DNA from 2 places in the Salinivibrio sp. MA351 genome. Region 1 is predicted to be linked to the other one. Evidence: predicted binding sites of a transcription regulator. Region 1 holds the regulator's gene; the other holds the start of a gene.
What was found. Region 1 encodes MetJ, which represses methionine synthesis genes. Its sites were predicted from a motif close to TTAGACNTNTANANGTCTAA; they were not measured.
Positions count from the first base shown of each region.

Region 2: a site for MetJ is predicted at 8,005-8,024, ahead of BZG78_RS01490 (MetQ/NlpA family ABC transporter substrate-binding protein). Genes of this name have one in related genera too.

Region 1 covers NZ_MUFG01000003.1:73,009-83,838, forward strand. Annotated here, with positions in the region: gene BZG78_RS02815 (bifunctional aspartate kinase/homoserine dehydrogenase II) at 1-298, opposite strand, end outside; gene metB (cystathionine gamma-synthase) at 374-1,534, opposite strand; gene metJ (met regulon transcriptional regulator MetJ) at 1,721-2,038, shown strand; gene BZG78_RS02830 (malic enzyme-like NAD(P)-binding protein) at 2,122-3,366, opposite strand; gene rpmE (50S ribosomal protein L31) at 3,622-3,837, opposite strand; gene priA (primosomal protein N') at 4,055-6,256, shown strand; gene cytR (DNA-binding transcriptional regulator CytR) at 6,408-7,436, shown strand; gene BZG78_RS02850 (SPOR domain-containing protein) at 7,508-8,068, shown strand; gene hslV (ATP-dependent protease subunit HslV) at 8,172-8,708, shown strand; gene hslU (HslU--HslV peptidase ATPase subunit) at 8,711-10,042, shown strand; gene BZG78_RS02865 (1,4-dihydroxy-2-naphthoate polyprenyltransferase) at 10,205-10,830, shown strand, end outside.
Region 2 covers NZ_MUFG01000002.1:18,636-29,465, forward strand. Annotated here, with positions in the region: gene bioA (adenosylmethionine--8-amino-7-oxononanoate transaminase) at 1-988, shown strand, start outside; gene BZG78_RS01460 (LysM peptidoglycan-binding domain-containing protein) at 1,416-3,974, shown strand; gene BZG78_RS01465 (hypothetical protein) at 3,971-4,357, shown strand; gene BZG78_RS15550 (hypothetical protein) at 4,430-4,831, shown strand; partial or broken gene BZG78_RS01475 (VOC family protein) at 4,917-5,216, opposite strand; gene BZG78_RS01480 (GNAT family N-acetyltransferase) at 5,262-5,804, opposite strand; gene BZG78_RS01485 (multidrug effflux MFS transporter) at 5,801-7,015, opposite strand; gene BZG78_RS01490 (MetQ/NlpA family ABC transporter substrate-binding protein) at 7,181-7,978, opposite strand; gene BZG78_RS01495 (LON peptidase substrate-binding domain-containing protein) at 8,133-8,702, shown strand; gene BZG78_RS01500 (sigma-70 family RNA polymerase sigma factor) at 8,829-9,398, shown strand; gene BZG78_RS01505 (ChrR family anti-sigma-E factor) at 9,395-10,099, shown strand; gene sstT (serine/threonine transporter SstT) at 10,406-10,830, shown strand, end outside.

The DNA.
Region 1 (10,830 bases):
ACTGTTGTTTGTGATCACCGTTGATCAGATTTTCAATCAAGTCTTGCTGAAAGGCACGAACGCCTTGCAAGGTCTCATGCGCCAACCGGCCATCTTTGCCCAGTTGAGCGAGCCAAGCAATGAGCTGATTGGTCGTTTTCCCCGCCGCAGAGACCACAATTAAGTCGTGCGCCTTTGCATGCCCCGTCAGCACATCGACCACACGGCGATAACAATCTGGGCTCGCTAAACTGCTGCCACCAAATTTATGCAATTGGCGTTGTGATTCGGGGGCGGTGTCCATCGGTTGCGCGTGCATGGCGAGGTCTCTCTTGGTCTCAATAAATATCAATAAAGCGGCGTGCTATGACAGCAACACCTATAGCAATCGGTTTTACTGGTTAGCTAAATGGGCGAAGGCATGCGCCAAATCGGCCACTAAGTCTTCTGCGTCTTCTAGTCCAATAGAAAAACGCAACAACGTCGGGGTAATGCCAGCCTCGGCTTGCGCGTCATCACTCATCGCACGATGGGTCATTGACCCTGGATGCGTGACCAGACTTTCTACCCCGCCCAGCGACTCGGCAAGCGCAAATAAAGATAAGCCTTCAATAAAACGTGCGATCCCAGCGGAGTCCGTGTCCAGCTCGAGGCTGAGCATACTACCAAATCCAAACTGCTGACGGGCGGCAATCTCATGGCCTGGATGTGTCGCCAAACCGGGATAGTAGAGTTGCCGCACCGCAGGGACTGTTTGCAAATAGGTTAATACCGCTTGCGTATTTTGCTGATGTTGTTTAACCCGAGCGCCCAAGGTACGCAACCCTCGCAATGTCATATAACTGTCAAAGGCGTTGCCTGTCGCGCCCAAGCAGTTGCCCCACCACGCTAATGTTGCAGCCAATTCAGGCGTCTTCGCCACTACAGCGCCACCGACAATATCAGAGTGACCATTAATAAATTTAGTAGTGGAATGCACGATGATGTCCGCACCCAGTGAAAAAGGCTGTTGGAGTGCTGGCGATAAAAAGGTGTTATCGACCACCACCCATGCCCCCACTTGGTGGGCCTGTTGGCAGATTTTAGCAATATCGACCACACGCAATAGCGGATTAGAGGGTGTTTCAACTAACACCAGTTTCGGCTGTTTTGCCAGCGCAGCGGTTAACGCCTGGTGATCAGATTGATCGACAAAACTGACCTGCCAAATCCCTTGCTTGGCGCGTGACTCTAACAAGCGATAGGTACCACCATAACAGTCGTGCGGTGCAACAATATGATCCCCTGCATCCAGTAAAGACAACACCAAGTTAATGGCTGCCATCCCACAGTTCGTCACCACGGCACCGGCTCCGCCCTCCAGTTCCGTTAACGCTTGCTCTAACTGAGCTCGAGTTGGATTGCCCCCACGGGCATAATCATAAGTGGGAACGTCGCCAAAAGCAGGAAAACGATAGTTGGTTGATAAATACAAAGGCGGCACAACCGCATGATGTTGCGTGTCAGTGCCAATTCCTGTTCGAACGGCAATGGTGTCGGTTTTTTTACCTGTCATGGTTCATCCTTGCTCTTGTTGCGCTGGCACGATTTACGTGATCCAGTCGTCATCATACTACCTTACCTCTGTACTTTTAGGACGTCAACACTTCTAGACGTCTAAACACCTTTGCATGTGGCGGTTAATATAGCTAAAATCTCCGCAGCATCATTCTGGGTATTCCATAATCAAGATAGGTGAGACATGGCGCAGTGGAACGGCGATTACATTAATCCGTATGCCGAACATGGTAAAAAGAAAGAGCAGGTAAAGAAGATCACCGTCTCTATCCCACTTAAAGTATTAAAAATTCTTACTGATGAGCGCACTCGCCGTCAGGTTCATAACCTGCGTCATGCGACCAACAGTGAGCTATTGTGTGAGGCATTTTTACATGCCTATACCGGGCAGCCTCTGCCAACCGATGACGACATCCGTAAGGATAAACCCGATAGCATTCCTGCCGAGGCACGTCGGATCATGGAAGAGTTAGGTATTGAGTTTGACGACAGTGAATACTAAACAAAAAAACCGCCATCGGCGGTTTTTTTATGGTAAGACACTGTTTTCTAATTACAACATGTTTTCTTTACAGCATGTTTTCTTTACAACATATAGTTGTCTGGCATCTCAATACGGGCTACGCCGGTTTCGACGGCCGCAAGCGCCACGGCACGTGCTACCTTGGGCAGTAAACGGGCATCCATCGGCTTGGGAATGATGTAATCCGGGCCAAAACTGAGTGAAGACAAGCCCGCGGCATCCAAGACAGATTGTGGTACAGGCTCTTTCGCCAAACCACGAATCGCTTCAACGGCGGCCAACTTCATCGCATCATTAATTTCACTGGCACGCACATCTAATGCTCCCCGGAAAATAAACGGAAAACACAAGACGTTATTCACCTGATTCGGGTAATCCGAACGCCCCGTTCCAATGATCAGATCATCCCGGACTTGGTGCGCAACCTCTGGGTTAATTTCAGGATCTGGGTTTGAGCAGGCAAACACGACAGGCTTATCAGCCATCAGTTTTAATGCCTCAGGCGAGAGCAAATCCGGGCCTGATACGCCAACAAAGAGATCCGCACCTTCAATCACATCTTCGAGGGTACGCTTATCCGTGTTATTGGCAAACAACTGCTTATACTTGTTAATGTCATCACGACGGGTGTGAATCACCCCTTTGCGATCCAGCATGTAAATCTTTTCGCGCTGGGCGCCACATTTAATCAATAGCTCCATACAGGCCACCGCAGCGGCACCCGCACCGAGACACACGATGGTGGCTTCACCAATATCTTTGCCTTGCAACTCGAGCGCGTTAAGCATCCCCGCAGCAGTGACAATCGCGGTACCATGTTGATCATCATGGAAGACAGGCACTTCACAGCGTTCAATCAGCTGCTTTTCGATCTCAAAACAATCTGGGGCTTTGATATCTTCAAGGTTGATACCGCCAAAGGTGTCAGCAATATTGGCTACGGTATCAACAAACTCATCGATGGTGCGGTGTTTAACTTCAATGTCGATCGAGTCCAAGCCGGCAAAACGCTTGAACAATAACGCTTTGCCTTCCATGACAGGCTTTGACGCCATCGGCCCTAAATTCCCTAACCCCAAAATCGCGGTGCCGTTTGAGATCACCGCAACCATATTGCCTTTACCGGTATAGCGATATACGGCATCCGCATCTTGGGCTATTTCACGCACAGGTTCAGCAACGCCTGGGCTGTAGGCGAGAGCAAGATCCGCCGCTGAATCAGCAGGCTTACTGAGTTCGACAGAGATTTTTCCGGGTGTAGGGTATGCATGATAATCCAGCGCTTGCTGGCGTTTATCGTCCGACATGTCATTTTCCTAGTTATTATCGTGAAGGGGTAACCAATACCGGCAGGGAAGGATGACCGATATTAGCCAGACACTCTACAAACCACACAGGAAAGGTTTGTATAAGGGTAAAGATGGTAACGCAGCGGGGAAACGTCCACCAGTACTAACGCCGTATTCGCGATGATGCTCGGACCTGTTGTCCGAATACTAGGACGATACGATCAAAAAAAGGGACGCTGATGCGTCCCTTCTCTATATTCGGTCAATAGCTGCTTATTTTTTGCTGCTAAGGGCACCGAAACGTTTCTTAAAGCGATCAACACGGCCACCAGCATCAAGGATACGCTGCTTACCGGTGTAGAATGGGTGACATTTGTCACACACGTCTAGGTTGATGTTTTTACCTAGGGTTGTGCTGAACGCAAATTCGTTACCGCAAGAGCATTTTGCTGTGACGGCTTTGTACTCTGGATGGATACCAGCTTTCATAGGGATAACCTCATTTTAAAGGCCGTGTCGCTCTCCCGATCCTAAGCCGGGCACCACACGTCGTTAACAAATATTTTCTAAGGCGCGCAATTCTAATCAAGCCCCCTCGGTTTCGCAACTTTTTTGTGCAATCACCACGCCGCGTCACCGTACAACAAGGCTTTGCCAACCGAAGGCGAACCGTTACACTGAGCCCCCTTCTGGTCAATAAGATGTTGTGATGGAACAGTTTGCTCAGGTGGCCCTACCGGTCCCGTTAGCGAAAACTTTTGATTACCGAATCGGTGAGAATCAACACCCCATCATCGGTGGGCGGGTAAAAGTGCCCTTTGGCCGCCAGCACAAGGTTGGCATTGTCACCGGCTTATCCGCAACCGCCAGTGTGGACGCGAGCCAACTCAAGGTGCTCGATGCCGTATTGGATACCCAACCGGTTTGGACGCCCGGCGTCTATCATTTACTCCACTGGGCAAGCCGCTTTTATCATCATCCGCTAGGGGATGCGATGGGCGCTGTGATGCCAACCCTGCTTCGAAAAGGACGCCCTGCGGCATTACAACAGCAAAAATGGTGGCAAATTACCGAGTCAGGACAAAACCAACCCCTCTCGGGCCTGAGCCGTGCCCCTAAACAAGCTCGGGTATTGCAGTTGCTCACACACGGCCCTGCCACCCATGCCGACTTGATCGAACAAGACATCGGCGCACCAGTGCTAAAAACCCTGGCCGAAAAAGGTTGGATAGCCCCCTACACACCACCGCTAAACGCTCAAGCCTGGCAACCGCATTTTGCCGTCACCGAAGACAAACCGGCACTCAACCATGAACAGGCGATGGCGGTTGCCACCATCAATGCCAATGACGGCTTTGCTTGTGCTTTACTCGAGGGGATCACCGGTTCAGGGAAGACAGAGGTCTACCTAAACGTGCTCGAACCTGTGCTTGCTCGCGGTGAACAAGCCTTAATTTTGGTACCAGAAATCGGCCTCACCCCACAAACCATTCGCCGGTTTGAGCGCCGCTTTCATGTCCCGGTAACCGTGATGCATTCAGGCTTAAATGATAACGATCGACTAAAAGCCTGGTTGGCCGCGCGCGAGAATCAAGCAGCAATCGTCATTGGTACACGGTCTGCCCTGTTCACGCCGATGGCTAATTTAGGCATCATCATTATTGACGAAGAGCATGACCCCTCGTATAAACAGCAAGATAGCTTTCGTTATCATGCCCGAGACTTAGCGGTTATGCGTGGTCATGAAGAAAAAGTGCCGGTAATACTCGGTTCTGCCACCCCCTCTTTGGAAAGCTTGTATAACGCAAAAACCGGTAAATATCAGTACCTCAAGCTGACTCAGCGTCCAGGAAATGCGGTGACCGCACGTCAGGGAATACTCGATATTAAGGGCCATTACCTCGACGCTGGATTATCCGCGCCGCTGATCGCCGAAATGCGCCAGCACCTGCAACAAGGTAATCAGGTCATGTTGTTTTTAAATCGCCGTGGCTATGCGCCCGCCATGATGTGCCATGAGTGTGGCTGGCTCGCGAATTGTCAACGTTGTGATGCTTACTACACCCTTCACCAGCAACAGCAAGAATTGCGTTGTCATCATTGTGGCCACCAAAAACCCGTTCCGCACCAGTGTCACGATTGTGGCTCCACCCAGTTAATCAGTGTCGGCGTGGGCACCGAGCAGCTTGAAAGCCAGTTGGGCGAGCTCTTTCCTGAGTATAAAACCGTGCGTATTGATCGCGACAATACCCGCCGTAAGGGCAGCTTGGAAACCTACCTTAATGGCATAGAAAAGGGCGAATATCAGATTCTACTGGGCACACAAATGCTCGCTAAGGGCCATCATTTTCCCAATGTCACCCTAGTGGCGTTAGTTGATGTCGACGGTGCCTTGTTTAGTAACGACTTTCGCGCGCCTGAACGGTTGGCGCAACTGATGGTGCAAGTCGCCGGCCGCGCCGGTCGCGCCAGCAAGCCAGGGACGGTGCTATTACAAACGCACCATCCCGAGCATAGCCTGATCCAATCGCTGGTGCACAAAGGCTATCAAGCCTTTGCGGAGTCGGCGCTCACTGAACGCCGCCAAGCTTGGCTTCCGCCCTATACGTTCTTAAGTTTATTTCGCGCCGAAGGCCATGAAGAAAACAGTGTGCAGCAGTTTTTACAACAAGTACGTCAAACGCTCGCTGCCTCCCCCATTCAACACGATGAAAGCCATATCATGGGCCCTATGCCCGCAGCGATGGCCAAACGCGCGGGCCGTTATCGCTGGCAATTATTAATCCAAGCCCCAAGTCGAAAAGTGATGCAGCAGTGGCTAACGGTGGCTCTTCCTGCAATTCATCAATTACTCCTTTCGCGCAAAGTACGTTGGTCTTTAGATGTCGAGCCGCAAGACCTTTCTTAATACTCCCTTGCCGTAAGTCGACACAAGTCACACTTTCATTGCAATAAGTGTTAGCTTGTCCGTGTTTAAATTGGACAAGCATAGGTAAAATAGGGCCGCAATTGGCTAAGAAAACAGGTCAGATGAGCTAATAACTGTTTGATCTCACAATATAGATAACAAGAGGACTGTCATTATGGCGACAATGAAGGACGTTGCCCACATTGCCGGTGTATCCACAGCAACGGTATCGCGCGCGCTGATGAACCCAGAGAAGGTGTCAGCCAGCACGCGTAAAAAAGTTGAACATGCTGTGGTTGAAGCTGGTTATTCCCCTAATTCACTTGCGCGTAACTTGCGTCGCAATGAATCAAAAACCATCGTCGCTATTGTACCGGACATTTGTGATCCCTACTTCAGTGAGATTATTCGCGGCATTGAAGAAGCCGCCATGGAGCATGGCTACCTGGTTCTACTGGGTGACAGTGCCCAGCAACACCACCGTGAAAATTCATTCGTCAATCTGGTGTTTACTAAACAAGCGGATGGCATGCTGCTGCTTGGCTCCGACGTCCCTTTTGATGTCAGCAAGCCTGAGCAAAAAAACTTACCGCCACTGGTCATGGCCTGTGAATATGCGCCCGATCTGGAATTACCGACGGTTCATATCGATAACCTTACCGCTGCCTTTGAAGCGGTTAATTATCTCACCCAAGTCGGCCATACTCGGATTGCTAACATTACCGGCGTGCCGGAGACAGCATTAACGCAGTTCCGCTCACAAGGGTATCAGCAAGCGTTACATCGAGCGGGGATCACCATCAATCCAGCGTATAGCGTCGTCGGTGACTTTAGTTTTGCCTCCGGAGCGCGTGCCATCACCAACTTGCTCTCACTGCCTGAGCCACCCACTGCGGTATTCTGTCACTGCGATGTCATGGCCGTCGGCGCGATGCAACAAGCGAAACGTTTAGGCATGCGGGTCCCGCAAGATATCTCCATTGTTGGCTTTGATGATATCCAATTCGCCGAGTATTGCGATCCACCACTCACGACCGTTTCGCAGCCTCGCTATGACATTGGCCGCCAAGCCATGTTGATGCTGCTAAACACGTTACAAGGACGAGAAGTGAACCCCGGCTCCCGGCTTTTGGACGCCAAGCTGGTGATCCGTGAGAGTGTCGCCCCTCCGTCTCGGTAGTAAGACTAGTCAGCACGGGCTCAAGCCAGTAATATGAGCCCTTTACTGGCTTCTTAATTTGATTATTTGCTGTGGCAACTCGTGATTACGTTAAACGTGGTAAAGCGCCGCGTAAAAAAAATACTCGCCGCCAACCGACCAAGACGCGGGCTGGATTCCCATTTAAATGGGCGCTGCTTGCTGTCGTCTTAGTGGGTGCGTTTGCTTATGGCCTGTATTGGTTGAGCAAAACCGATACACCGACACCCCCTTCTCCCCCCGTGTCTCACACGCAACCGGCCACGCAAAGCCAGGTAGAAAGTCTACCGAAAAAACCCAAAGAAAAGTGGAGTTACATCGAAGAGCTGGAGAGTAAAGAAGTGGAAGTGAAAGCCAAAGCGCTGCCACAATCGACCCGTCCTTACCTCATGCAATGCGGTGCTTACCGTAGCCAGGGGCAGGCTAATGAGCGTAAAGCGATCATTGCGTTTCAAGGGCTAGAAAGCCAAATCAAGATAAGCCAAGGGGAAAAAGGCACTTGGCACCGAGTTGTACTAGGGCCCTACACGCACAAACGTCAGGCAGAGCGTGACCGGAACATGCTCCAACGAGCAGGCATCGAGCCTTGTGCTATTTGGTACTGGGAATGGTGAGGCGGGAAAGTATGACCCTCTCCCCTTGAAAAGTCAGCGTCAAAACCCAACCATCTAGATTAATCACCCATCTGGTGCACCAGACACAAACAAAGAGGTTCCCGTGACTACAATCGTCTCCGTCCGTCGCGAAGGTAAAGTGGTTATTGCTGGCGATGGTCAAGTATCGCTCGGCAATACCGTAATGAAAGGTAATGCGCGAAAAGTTCGTCGCTTGTATAACGGCCAAGTACTTGCTGGTTTTGCTGGCGGTACCGCAGATGCCTTTACCTTATTTGAGCGCTTTGAGCGTAAGCTTGAGCTCCACCAAGGGCACCTAACCAAAGCAGCCGTTGAGCTTGCCAAAGAATGGCGAACCGATCGCGCGCTGCGTCGCCTTGAAGCCCTACTGGCTGTCGCGGATGAAACCGCTTCCTTAATCATTACCGGTAATGGTGATGTGGTTGAGCCCGAGCGCGATCTAATTGCTATTGGCTCAGGCGGTAACTATGCGCAAGCCGCCGCCATTGCCATGTTAGAAAACACCGAGTTAGACGCCCGCGAGATTGCAGAGAAAGCGCTAACCATCGCCGGTGATATATGTGTGTTTACAAACCAACAACACACGGTTGAAGAACTCGAGAGTAATAAACAGGATTAGTGATGTCTGAAATGACTCCACGCGAAATCGTGCACGAACTTGACCGCCATATTATTGGTCAAGACAATGCCAAACGTGCGGTGGCGATCGCACTGCGAAACCGCTGGCGCCGTATGCAACTGCCAGAAGACTTGCGTGCGGAAGTGACCCCGAAAAACATCTTGATGATTGGCCCCACCGGTGTCGGTAAAACCGAAATTGCACGTCGTCTTGCGCGATTAGCTAATGCGCCTTTTATTAAGGTAGAAGCGACCAAATTCACCGAAGTCGGCTATGTGGGTAAAGAAGTCGAAACCATTATTCGTGATCTTGCGGATGTGGCGATGAATCTGACCCAGCAGCAGGCGATGGAAAAAGTCAAATTCCGCGCCGAAGAACAAGCGGAAGATCGTATCCTCGACATCTTGCTGCCTCCAGCGCGTGATGCATGGGGCCAAAACGAAGCGACCCAAGAAGATTCGTCAACACGCCAAAGCTTCCGTAAAAAATTACGCGAAGGTAAACTTGACGACAAAGAAGTGGAAGTCGATGTTGCGGCGCCGCAAATGGGCGTAGAAATCATGTCACCACCGGGCATGGAAGAAATGACCAATCAGCTGCAAGGGATGTTCCAAAACCTTGCCGGCAACAGCACTAAAAAGCGTAAGATGAAAATCAAAGACGCAATGAAGGCGCTGACCGAAGAAGAAGCGGCTAAGCTGGTCAATCAAGAAGAAATCAAAGAGCAAGCCATCCACATGGTGGAAAACAATGGCATCGTGTTCGTGGATGAAATCGATAAGATTTGTAAGTCGGGTAACACCAGTGGTGGCGATGTATCACGTGAAGGTGTACAGCGTGATCTCTTACCGTTAGTTGAAGGCAGTACGGTCTCAACCAAGCATGGCATGATCAAAACCGATCATATCCTGTTTATTGCCTCTGGTGCATTTCAGGTCTCACGTCCGTCAGACTTGATCCCGGAACTACAAGGCCGTCTCCCGATCCGCGTCGAGCTAGAAGCATTGTCAACCAATGACTTCAAACGGATTCTTACCGAGCCGAACGCCTCACTGACCCAGCAATACTCGGCACTACTCAAAACCGAGGAGATTGACTTGAGCTTTGAGCCAAGCGGTATTGATGAGCTGGCTTCCGCGGCGTGGCGAGTCAATGAGAAAACCGAAAACATCGGTGCGCGTCGTCTGCATACCTTGATGGAGCGACTGATGGAAGATGTCTCATACGAAGCCAGTGAACGCGCCGGTCAACAGGTTGTGGTTGACGCAGAATACGTCCGTAGCCACCTCGAAGAGCTGGTAGATGACGAAGACTTAAGTCGGTTTATCCTGTAGTCACGACACGTCAACTATCGAACTTAGGGCAGCAAACGCTGCCCTTTTTGCATCAAAACTTGAGCTGGCGCAATAGGAAGCAGGATTTCAGTCGCGAACTCGTTACTCCTTGTGCTGCTTGCGTAATAATAGCGACATCGTTTTTTCGTCTCGAGGATCGCTATGCTGCACCCTACGCTCGCTATTTGGCTTGATGCTGCGCGACCCAAAACGCTGCCTTTGGCCGTGACATCCATTTTATCAGGGAGTGCGGTCGCCGCAGCGCAAGGCAACCTCTCTTGGTCTATCAGTGTCATGGCGCTGATCACCGCTTTATTCTTACAAATCCTCTCTAATCTTGCTAATGACTACGGGGATGCGATAAAAGGCACGGACAACATGACTCGTTTAGGTCCGATGCGTGCCATCCAATCGGGCAAAGTGAGCCTCGCCACCATGCGCCGCGCCCTGGCCTTCAATATTGCCCTCACCGTGTTAAGTGGCGGCGGACTGATCGCGATTGCCTGCCAACAGCCCACCGATATTATTAGCTTTTTATTGCTCGGCCTGATGGCCATCGTCGCTTCGATCACCTATACCGTCGGCAATAAACCTTACGGCTATCGAGGCCTCGGTGATTTATCGGTGCTGATGTTTTTTGGTTGGCTAGGCGTCGCCGGGACCTACTATTTGCAAGTTGGACAGATTGACTCGCTAGTGATCTTGCCTGCGACAGCATGCGGATTGCTGGCTGTCGGCGTGCTCAACATCAACAACTTACGAGACATTGATAATGATCGTGCTTGTGG
Region 2 (10,830 bases), on a different contig from region 1:
ACCCGCCCCGCTCACGCAAGTGTTTTTGGCCGATTCTGGCTCTGTGTCAGTAGAAGTGGCACTTAAAATGGCGATGCAATATTGGCAGGGGCGCGGCGAGTCACGCGCACAGTTTTTGACCTTGCGTCATGGCTATCATGGCGACACGTTCGCCGCCATGTCGGTGACGGATCCTGATAATTCGATGCACAAACTCTACAAAGGGTTTCTGCCTCAGCATCATTTTGTGCCCTCCCCACAAAGCCGCTTTGACGGTGAATGGAACCCTAACGACATGCAGCCTATGCGCGACGCACTCGCCACCCATCACGGTCAACTAGCCGCGGTGATCTTAGAGCCCATCGTGCAAGGCGCAGGTGGTATGCGCTTTTATCACCCCGAATACCTGCGTCAAGTGCGCGCCTTGTGCGACGAATTTGATGTGCTGCTGATTGTGGATGAAATTGCCACCGGATTTGGCCGAACAGGGAAACTATTTGCCTGCGACCATGCGGGGATCAGCCCAGATATACTCTGCGTCGGTAAAGCACTGACCGGCGGCTACATGACCTTGGCCGCCACGCTAACCACCCGCCATGTGGCCGATACTGTCTGTGGCGGTGATGCAGGCTGTTTTATGCACGGTCCTACCTTTATGGGTAATCCACTCGCCTGTGCCGTGGCCTGCGCCAGCATTGATACCTTGCTAGAAAGTAACTGGCCGCAGACGGTTGCGCACATCGAGCAACAGCTGAAAACTGGCTTAGCCCCCGCTCGCGCATTGGAATGTGTGGCAGACGTGCGTGTGCTTGGCGCAATTGGCGTGATAGAGCTGACCGACCCGGTAAATCTGGCCGATATCCAGCCCTTAATGACCGCCCAAGGCATTTGGGTTCGCCCGTTCGGCAAACTGGTGTATATGATGCCACCCTATTGCATCCGCGACGACCAACTCCACCAACTCACCCAAGGGATGATCACCGCAATTACGCAGTTTTTTGGTGAGTAGATAGGGCGTCAGTCACGATCGGTGCCAAATTTAACCCCGATGTCGGAGGCGCCGTGCAACGGGCGCGCCACTTACATCGAGTCACGAGGGTCACATCGCACTGGCGCTTTTCCGACCTACGCGTACTTTAACGCCGATGGTGACATTGGCGTCGGTGACACAAGCCCCAAGCACAGTGTTGGGTATGTAAATTGCCAACGGGCGCCTGTCAAGATCTAGTTTAATCTTTGCTCTCGATATCAGATATCGTTGAAAGGGGTTCTTCCTGTTATCCGTTCTTGTACGCACTTCACACTTTAGCCAGTGCTAACCTAACGATGACAACAAATCTATCCAAAAATCTGGTCTGTTCAGTAAAATACATCGCCATGGTTCTTGGCTGGCGGACAATGCGGTGGGATATAAACTCGTTAGACTGACCGAGCTCATGGCGTATGAGTTTGGGCAAGTAGAGGGCGATATTGAGGCGCTGAATGAGCGAGACCTTGGTAATGTAATGCCTGATGGGGTGAGCTTTTCACAATTTAAAGAAAAGCTTGATAGCGGTGAATTTGCACTGTTGACTGATATCCCAGTGCGGCCCGCGATGGTACATGACAGCGTGAATAAGCTCTGGTCCCTCTCGTTAGATACTGAAACGACTCTCTCACCACAAACCCGTTCAGCACTTATGGCCAGAGCTAATCAATCTGGCAGTGTGGCCGGCGGCGCTGGTGGTAGCAGTCACAGTGCGCATGCCGTAACCAATATCGAAGAAACATATGTGCCTGAGCCGGTAAAACCTGACCGCTCAAATGAGCCGCCGCCACTTAAATACGAGTACTGTTTTGAGATTGCTAGCTCGGATAAGGTATTTAGCAAAACGGTGGGGTGCAAGTTTCAATTAGCCAAAACACAACAAGAAGGCAACATAGGTGATTGGCAAACCGCACCCACTGAGCATGGTACCAAGTACACCACATATAGTGCATTTGATGAGCCCAAAAAGCTCGTTGCCAAAATAGCATCAGCGTCAATGGGCATCAGCGTGCCTGAGCCCGTACAAGTCAAGCCGATTGGTTCAGGTATCATCCGAGAAGCCTTTATTCCTGTGACACCTTCTGTTCAACTCGGCGAGCGACTCGGTTTACCGACCGAGGGATATTATTACCACTTCAACCAAAAGCGCCTTGTTCAAGAATATAAGCTGTTAGGCAATGGCAAGTGGCAGTTTTATGCCACGCGTTCTACCCATGAAAAACTCAATCATGACCAAGGCCTTAACAAGCACCAGAGTGCTATTTTGGTTTACTGGAAGTTAGGAGGTAAAGACGTCGAGGACCAACACCTCGTCTATCTTAAAGAAGCGATTACCCGTGACGAGCTCGATAATTTAGATGATGAATGGCTAGCAGAAAACGGCGTAAAGCTATCTATCAGCGATTTACTCGCCGCCCCTAAGCAAGCCGTTGCGAATCGAGACGACTCACCGGCAGATACGAATAGCGATAAAACTCGGGACTCAGCGCAACCATTAACCCATACCGTTAAGTTTGATCCGACTACCCGCCAACGTGAATCATGGCCTGCTATTGCCGAACAATACGGCCTGTCCGCTAAGCAGCTGTTGGACTTGAACCCGCAGTATGACGCTGAACCAATGGCATTGGCGGTAGGTGATTTGCTAACTGTGAAGGAGTCGCAACCACAAAACATTGAAAAGAAATCTATTTATGAGCTACCACCTGAGAGCCCTAAGCCATTTAATCACCCTCTGAACACTTACTATGACTATACAGAGCGCTGTTTAGTTGATACTTCAACAGTTGCTATTAATCATAAAAGATTAGTCCAAAAAGAGGTGACCGTTGTTAATATCAAAAAGGTGTCTGATGTTGCAACTGAATTTGAGCTTGGCTTCACTCAAGTAGAAAAAACGCAGCCTCTCGACGACTATTGGCAAAAGCTTTTTTCCTCAGATACAAGTGACGACACCCAAAAGCTTTTGACGAAATACAATACACATTTGAACAATCCTGTCCGTCAAGGGGAAATTGTAGTTGTACTAACCAAAGAGCCATCCACTGAAGCACAGAGAAGTAAGCTGTCGGCTCTTATTGAAGAAGCAACAGCAGCAAGTACAGAGTTAGCAAAATTAACTGAAGAGCAAGTTTCCACCGTTAATCGTCACTTTGAATTGCTAGATTTTCACGCTGACGAAGCCATGAAAAAAGTAGGCAAAGATGGCTTACCAAGTGATTTATATGCTTATGCTTCTATGGGAGTTGGTGCTGTAGCTGTAGGAGTTGAGCAACATTTAAAAAATATCAATAACATACTTTTGGAAATTAACCACCTATACGTCTCTCAGGTGGCGATGGCGAGCCGTGTTGGTGGTATTAACTATGGTTCTTTTGTCGCTGAGCGATCCTCACTATTTCAAAAACTAGATGGAAGCTTTGCTGCATTATCTCGACGTAGCGTTAAAATCCCTGTCTATACACAAATTAAGCGCAATCTCAAACTATCCACGCGCTCTGTCGTTCATCATGCCGATGAAATTATCGCAAAAGGCTTCGTACCTAATTTAGGTAAACGTATAGCAAATGTCGCAATCGGTATTGGAGCTTCCCGTGGCGTCGGCTATGTCGGGCTGTTGCTTGGAGGCGCAAGTGGCGTGAAGAATATTTATGAAGCCTGTTCCGTCGATGGATCAGGGGAATGTGGCAAAGTCACTACTCGTGAAGTAGCCGGGTTTGTAGGTAGTGTCGGTGGAGGAACTGTTGGTGGCAGTATAGCAGGTGCAGGCACTATGTTGGTACTGGGTATTGTTGGAGTAACGTCTGCACCTATATTAGCAATTGCATCTATCGGTTCTTTTATTGTAGGTGGCTCTGTGGGTGGAATCGCTGGTGCGACTTTAGGCAAGGCTATCGGTGATGGAGTATATTTCTTATATGAGAAAACTATTGAGCTTTCTGAGTATATTGAAGGGGATATAACATGAGTTGGTATGAGATAATTACGATTGTTATAGGAATGGCTTTCGGTGGTTATTTGGTTTTGTGGTCTATCCCTGGAGTAATTATGAGTGCGATGGTTTCATTGGGTAGTATTGAAAGAATTTTATTTATTGACAAGCAATTGGCAAAGAATTTAAGTAAGTATTATGATGATAGAGGGTATATGCGTTGGAAATATCAAATGTCATATGCAATTGGCACTCGACTTTTTGGATACTGGCTTCTTTACCCATTTATAAAGCATAGAGCAACCACCACCTCGAAGAAGTTCAAATTGTTCATGTGGGTTAATTGTATTGGTGTCTGGAGTTTTTTTATCTCACCATGCTTTTCTTTATTAGTAAAATGGCTAGGAGTTATTAGTTGATTCTTAGAGCAATGAAAGGCCATTTATACAATTCACTTTAGACTAGATAATAAATATTAAAGCATCTAATTGATGTTCCATAGAAGATTGGCTTTGATTAACATTTTTGAGGACGCTTATACTACTATTACAGGCATATTTGCTGCATATGTGATCATATGGTCTGTTCCTGCAGTAATTATGAGCGCAATGGTCTCGCTAGGAAGCATTGAAAGAATTGTTTTCATCGATAAGCAGTTAGCCAAGAATCTAGATAAATACTATGATGAAAAAGGCTATATGAGATGGAACTATCAAATGTCCTATTCTATTGGGACTAGATTATTTGGCTACTGGCTAGCCTACCCGTTCATAAGACATCGAGTGACAACTAAATCTAAAAAGTTTAGGTTGTTTATTTGGGTCAACTGCATCGGAATCTGGGGATGGTTTCTTGTTCCTAGCCTATCTCTTATAGAAAAAGCTATGATGTAATAAAGCTAGGATAAACACACACCACCCCGTTGTATATGGGGCGGTATGTTTCTATCTGGGAAAGCGAGCAGTGCGACTTTGTGCGTTACTCGTAGAGGTATCTTTCTTCGGTTTTGTCGAATGAGTAAGCGACCAATTCCCACTCAAAACCGGCTTTGTCATAGAAATACATCCGCTTGCGGTGGGTTTCGTGCGCCATAGAACCATTGGGCTGATACCCTTTTTCAAGTAAGCGTTCGCGGATGGTATCGATGTCATCAATGATCAGGCCAATATGGTTCACGCCTTGAGATTTATAGGTGCTACGTGGCTGTATGCTGGGCTCTGAGCTTGGGTTGGGCTCTTGCAGTGCAAAGTAGCAGTGTTCATTGCCCACATGTACCCAACGATATCCTTTTGGAGACTGGAGTAGTCTGGGGAAACACTTAAATCATGCTGCGGCATAGGTATAGATCCAGTCGTCGTAACAAACACCGCCAATTGCAAAAGCATCAGGATCAATACGGCTAAGTTGAAACCCTACCTTTTCTAGCACGCGCGCCGAAGCAAGGTTACCCGCGGTCACTGTCGCATTGATGGTTCGCGCACCACCACGGTGTATAGCAAAATCGGTGACAGCCTGCAAAGACTCAGTCCCATAACCACGTCCATGATAAGGCGGCAACAGTAAATAGCCGACTTCCGCGACATCCTGCTCAAGCAAAAAGCCGGTGACGCCGATTGGCGTTTGTGTCTCCGTCTCTACGATTACCAAACACAACCAGTGCTTAGCGTCAGGGGACCACGGCGTGAGCCGTTGCTCAAAACGAGTTTCAATCTCATCCAATGGCATAGGGTCAAAACATTGTGCAATGACGGCGTTGTCGGTGTGTAGGCGGTGGAACAACGGCCAGTCCGCTTTGATCATTGGCCGCATGCCCAGGCGTGGAGTTGTCAGCGGAAACAGGCCTTTTTCGAATTGTGACTTTGTCATGATGCCTCACTCGGGGTACTGGCGACGTTAACTTTCGGGGCCGCAAACCCGCGAAAGATATTATGAACGGAGAGCAGCGCAAAGACGCCAACCACCACACCAAGGTGCCATGCTTCGCTAACCCCAAAGCTCAATAGCGCCATACTCATCAACGCGGAAATAATCATCTGTCCACCACCGGAGAGCGCAGCGACGGTGCCGGCTTGGTTAGAGTAAGGCTGCATCACCTGCGACTGGGAGCACGGCAACGCAATCCCGTTGCCAAACACCATAAAAAACTGCCCTATCATCAGCAGCAAGGGATCCATGGGGGTAAACCATAGCCATATCGCTGAGATGAGCTGCATCACCGGAGCCATTAGCAGCATGCGTTTGGTACCTAAACGTGGACGAATACGCGACACCAGCGTGCTGCCCAGTAGTAACCCGCAAGTAGGAATGAGCGCCCACAAGGCATATTGATCCGATGTCATACCGATGCGCTCTTGCATCAAAAATGGCATCAGTGACACCGTGGTGATCACCAAGGTGAAGTTCAACCAGCTGATACTGGCGAAATAAAGAAAATACGGTGTTTTTAGCAGTGCCCCATAACGGCCGAGGATCACTTTTATCTTAGGTAATGGCGATCGCGTATGCATACTCTCTTTAAATAAGAAAAAGAGCACGCACCACACCAAGCTGGTATAAACCATCAATAAAATAAAGATCGCCAACCAGCCTAAGTTATGGTTAACAAAGCCACCAATCACAGGAGCCACAATGGGCGTAAATGAGGCGACCATGATCAGGTATGACATGGCTTGAGGAAGCTGATCCCCCGAATACGAGTCACGGGTAAAGGCTCGCGAGAGGACGGCACAACACCCCGTGCCCATCCCCTGAATACAACGGCCAATCACTAACCCGGTAAAACTGGCGCTAAAGGTAACCATCACGGTTAACCCAACCAGTGAAAGCAAGACACCGGCTAATAGCACGCGACGGCGTCCGAGTGCATCCGAAATGGGGCCATAGATAAATTGTGACGGGCCAAACCCGAGCAGGTAAGCGGAAATAAGCAGTTGGACATCGTCCATGCTGAGATTGAAGTCACGAGCGATCCAAGGTAATGATGGAAAAACCAATCCCATGCTGAATTGCCCGATACTGACCGTTAAGCATGCCAGCAATACGGGCGACCAATTAAATGGACGAGTAGCCGATTGCATCTCAATTCCTATGCGTTCTGTGTGTTAGGCGAGCGAGGAAACTGTGACTCTAGCGAATGCTAAAACCACAAGCTGAGAGGCATGTTAACGCAATAACTCCCTGAATGGTAAACAATGATTGAGAATGTATATCAATGGCCAGCTATCGCTGGCCGGTTTTAAAAACTAGAAAGCCGGTTCGATCGTGCCATCAAAGGTTTTTTGTAGAAACGCACGTGTTGCCTCTGATTGAAATAGCGCCAACAAACGCTGATAGGTCGGATTATCTTTATCCTCTGCCCGCGCTGCCACAACCATCACTGCGAGCGGTGCGTCTTTCGATTCTAAGAAAATACCTTGATCACTTGGATTAAGCCCTGATGACATCACATAGTTCATGGTAATTGCAGCGGCATCGACATCTTGTAGGCTGCGAGGCAGTTGTGCCGCTTCTACTTCGACAAAATCGAACTGCTTGGGGTTAGCGGTAACATCTTGTAGTGTCGCTTGAAAGCCAACGTTATCGGCCAAGGTGATCAGCCCTGCGTCTTGCAGTAATAGCAAGGCGCGCCCGGCGTTGGTCGGATCGTTAGGGATCGCAATTTGTGCGCCTTGGGGTAAATCGTCCACGCGCTGTACTTTGTCTGAGTAAATCCCCATCCGCATAAGGATGGAACGCCCAATCGAGACCAATTCACTATCATGGTTTTGATTAAAGTTATCGAGAAACGGCTGATGTTGGTAACTATTTAAATCAAGACTGCCATCTGCCAGACCGGCATTCGGAGAGATGTAATCCGAAAATTCCACCACTTCGACATGAATTCCTTCTGTTTTAGCCTGTTTCGCAACCGCTTCTACGACTTGCGCATGGGGACCGACAGTCGCACCAATCTTTATCGTTTCTGGCTGATCTGAGCAGCCGCTGATAACCAACGCCAGTAACACTGACGCAATCCAAAATCCTGGTCGCTTTAACGTCATTCCGATTCCCTTAGAAAAGCAGATGTTTAGACGTCCAGAATGCCACAGCTTATAATGATGTCAACCTGATTGTGGTAATGCAGTCTCTGTCTTGATCGTATCCAACCCTGGTCGCGTAGTGGCAGGCATGTTGAATCAATAAGGAGACGTAGATATGACAAAGCTGTTTCCTCTACCCTTGTTCTTACTACCCGGGGGCAGAGCTAAGCTGCGCATTTTTGAACCTCGCTATTTGCGCTTGGTCCGCGAATGCTCGGCGAATCAACAGGGATTCGTACTGGCGATGATGCAAGGTAAACGTTTATATCGATATGGCACACTGGTGGACATTGTCGATTTTGAAACACTACCCGATGGTTTATTAGGCATTACCATTGCAGGTCGTCAACGGGTAAAAATTCAATCGACAGAGCAAGAGGCCGACAAGCTCTGGGTGGGCGAGATACAGGCACTGAATGACTGGCCACATGACGAGTTTATTGACCAGGAAGAAAATGAAGAAAAAATGCGTATCGCCGCAGGACTTAAAAATGTCTTCGCCGCCCACCCGGATCATGCTGAGCAATATGAGGCGCCGTATTTCGAAGACTTAACCTGGAGTTGCCAACGCTGGTTAGAAATTTTGCCGCTTTCTAACGCGCAAAAACAATGGTTTATCGCGCAAGAATCGGCAGAAGAGGCGAAGCAATTTATCAGTCAGCTTCTCGAGCAAGAAGTCGAGTGATCCAATTGTTTTAAGCCTCGTATTGGAAGCGAGATGGACGGCTACGACAGATAGGACTCAACTATGACTGCGCCACAAACCATGTATACTGAGACCACCATTTCCAGACGGGACACGCGTGCCAACATGACTGACGTGACGAAGGAAGAGTTGTCTGAATTATTAGCAAAAGTTGCAGAAGACCGCGACCGCATAGCGTTCGAACGTTTGTTCCGATTTTTTGGCCCTAAGATACGCGCTTATGGTTCAAAGCACTTAAGAGCCGACGGCCAAGCAATGGAGTTAGTACAAGAAACCATGCTAGTGGTATGGCGCAAAGCCCACTTGTATAATTCTGACAAAGGCGCGGCGACGACATGGGTATTCACTATCATGCGTAACTTAAGCTTCGATATGCTCCGTAAGGTGCAATCGAATCGCGAAGACAATTTTAGCGATGATATCTGGCCCATTCTCGAGTCAGGGCAACAGGACAACGAAACAGATTCCGGTGCTCAGTACATGATGGACCAAGAGCTTCTCAGTTTTATTGACGAGTTACCCGCGGTCCAGCAGCAGGTGGTTAGAGGGGTTTATCTCAAGCAATTGACTCATCAAGAGTTGTCAGAACAATTAAATGTGCCATTGGGCACCGTCAAGTCCCGATTGCGTTTAGGTCTAGAAAAGCTTCGCAATCACCTGGAGGTAAAACAATGATTAAGTATCACCCATCGACCGATTTACTGGATGCTTTTGCTGCTGGCAAATTGCCGACTTCGATGGCGATTGCGTTGTCTGCTCATGTTGAACTTTGCCAGGAGTGCCAAGCTTACGTGGCTACTGCAGAAGAAAAGCTTGCATCAGTGGCGTTTGATCAAGAAACAGTCGGCGACGAAGCGTTGATGGTAAATGAGTGGGATCACAATGCTGAAGATGAAATGCTATCCGCCATTTTTGAACAAGCGGCTGCCAACGATGCCGATGCGCTGACGCAATCTGGCGCGGAACAACCTGAAGCGCGCGCAACACAAATTACTGTCGGTGAAAAAACATATGCCTTACCTCGAGCGCTGCAACGATTCGGCGATTCAAATTGGGCATCCTTTGGTAAAGTTCAACGTGCGCGACTTAATCTCGACGAAGGGGCAACGCGAGCCAGTTTTCTTCATATCGATGAAGGCGGTTCAGTGCCTGCGCACACTCATAAGGGCTATGAGTTAACCCTTTTGTTGGACGGTACCTTTGAAGATGAAAGTGGTCAGTATGTGCCAGGTGACTTTATTTTACTCGATAGCCGTCACCATCATACGCCATACACAAAAGAAGGTTGCCTTTGCTATACCATTGCAGATGCCCCTCTCTACTTCACAAAAGGTGTGAGTAAGTTGCTCAATACCGTGGGACATGCGATTTACTAAAAATTTCTGTGCTAGTTGTTATCCTTCGGCGACCGCTATGGTCGCCTTTTTTTATGCTAGATGGCCGCCTAAATCCACGTATTTGCTCGGCTAGACCTAGAATTATCACCATTTATTCTGCAGTGATAACAGAATAATTACACTAAATAAACCTCTCATTAATCATAACTCGCCACTTCAGTCCTACCTAACTAGTTCAAAGTAACAATTTTCCCTTTACATAGGGTGAATTTAACTGGTTTAATTCGTCACTTCTAACGATTCATTAACAGCCATTGATAATAAACACAGTGAAGTGAGAGTCACATGAGTCAAACACAACTCGCCAGTGTCAGTCGAGGTAACTCGCTGGTACTTCAAATACTCATCGGTATTCTTGCCGGTGGTGTTTTAGCCTATCTATCCCCCGAGCTTGCTGGCACAGCCGGATTGCTCGGACAACTTTTTGTCAGCGCATTGAAGGCCGTCGCACCCATTTTGGTTTTCGTTTTAGTGGCAGCGTCCATTGCTAACCAGAAACAAGGCCAACGGGCCAACATGCGCCCCATTATTGGGCTTTATCTTATCGGCACCCTTGCGGCTTCATTGACCGCGGTGACCATGAGTTTTTTGTTCCCGACTACCCTCGAGTTTGCCGCAACGGATGCTAGCATTACGCCGCCAGAGGGCATTAGCCAGGTATTAAGTACGCTACTTTTCAATATCGTTGACAACCCTGTTAACGCGTTGAT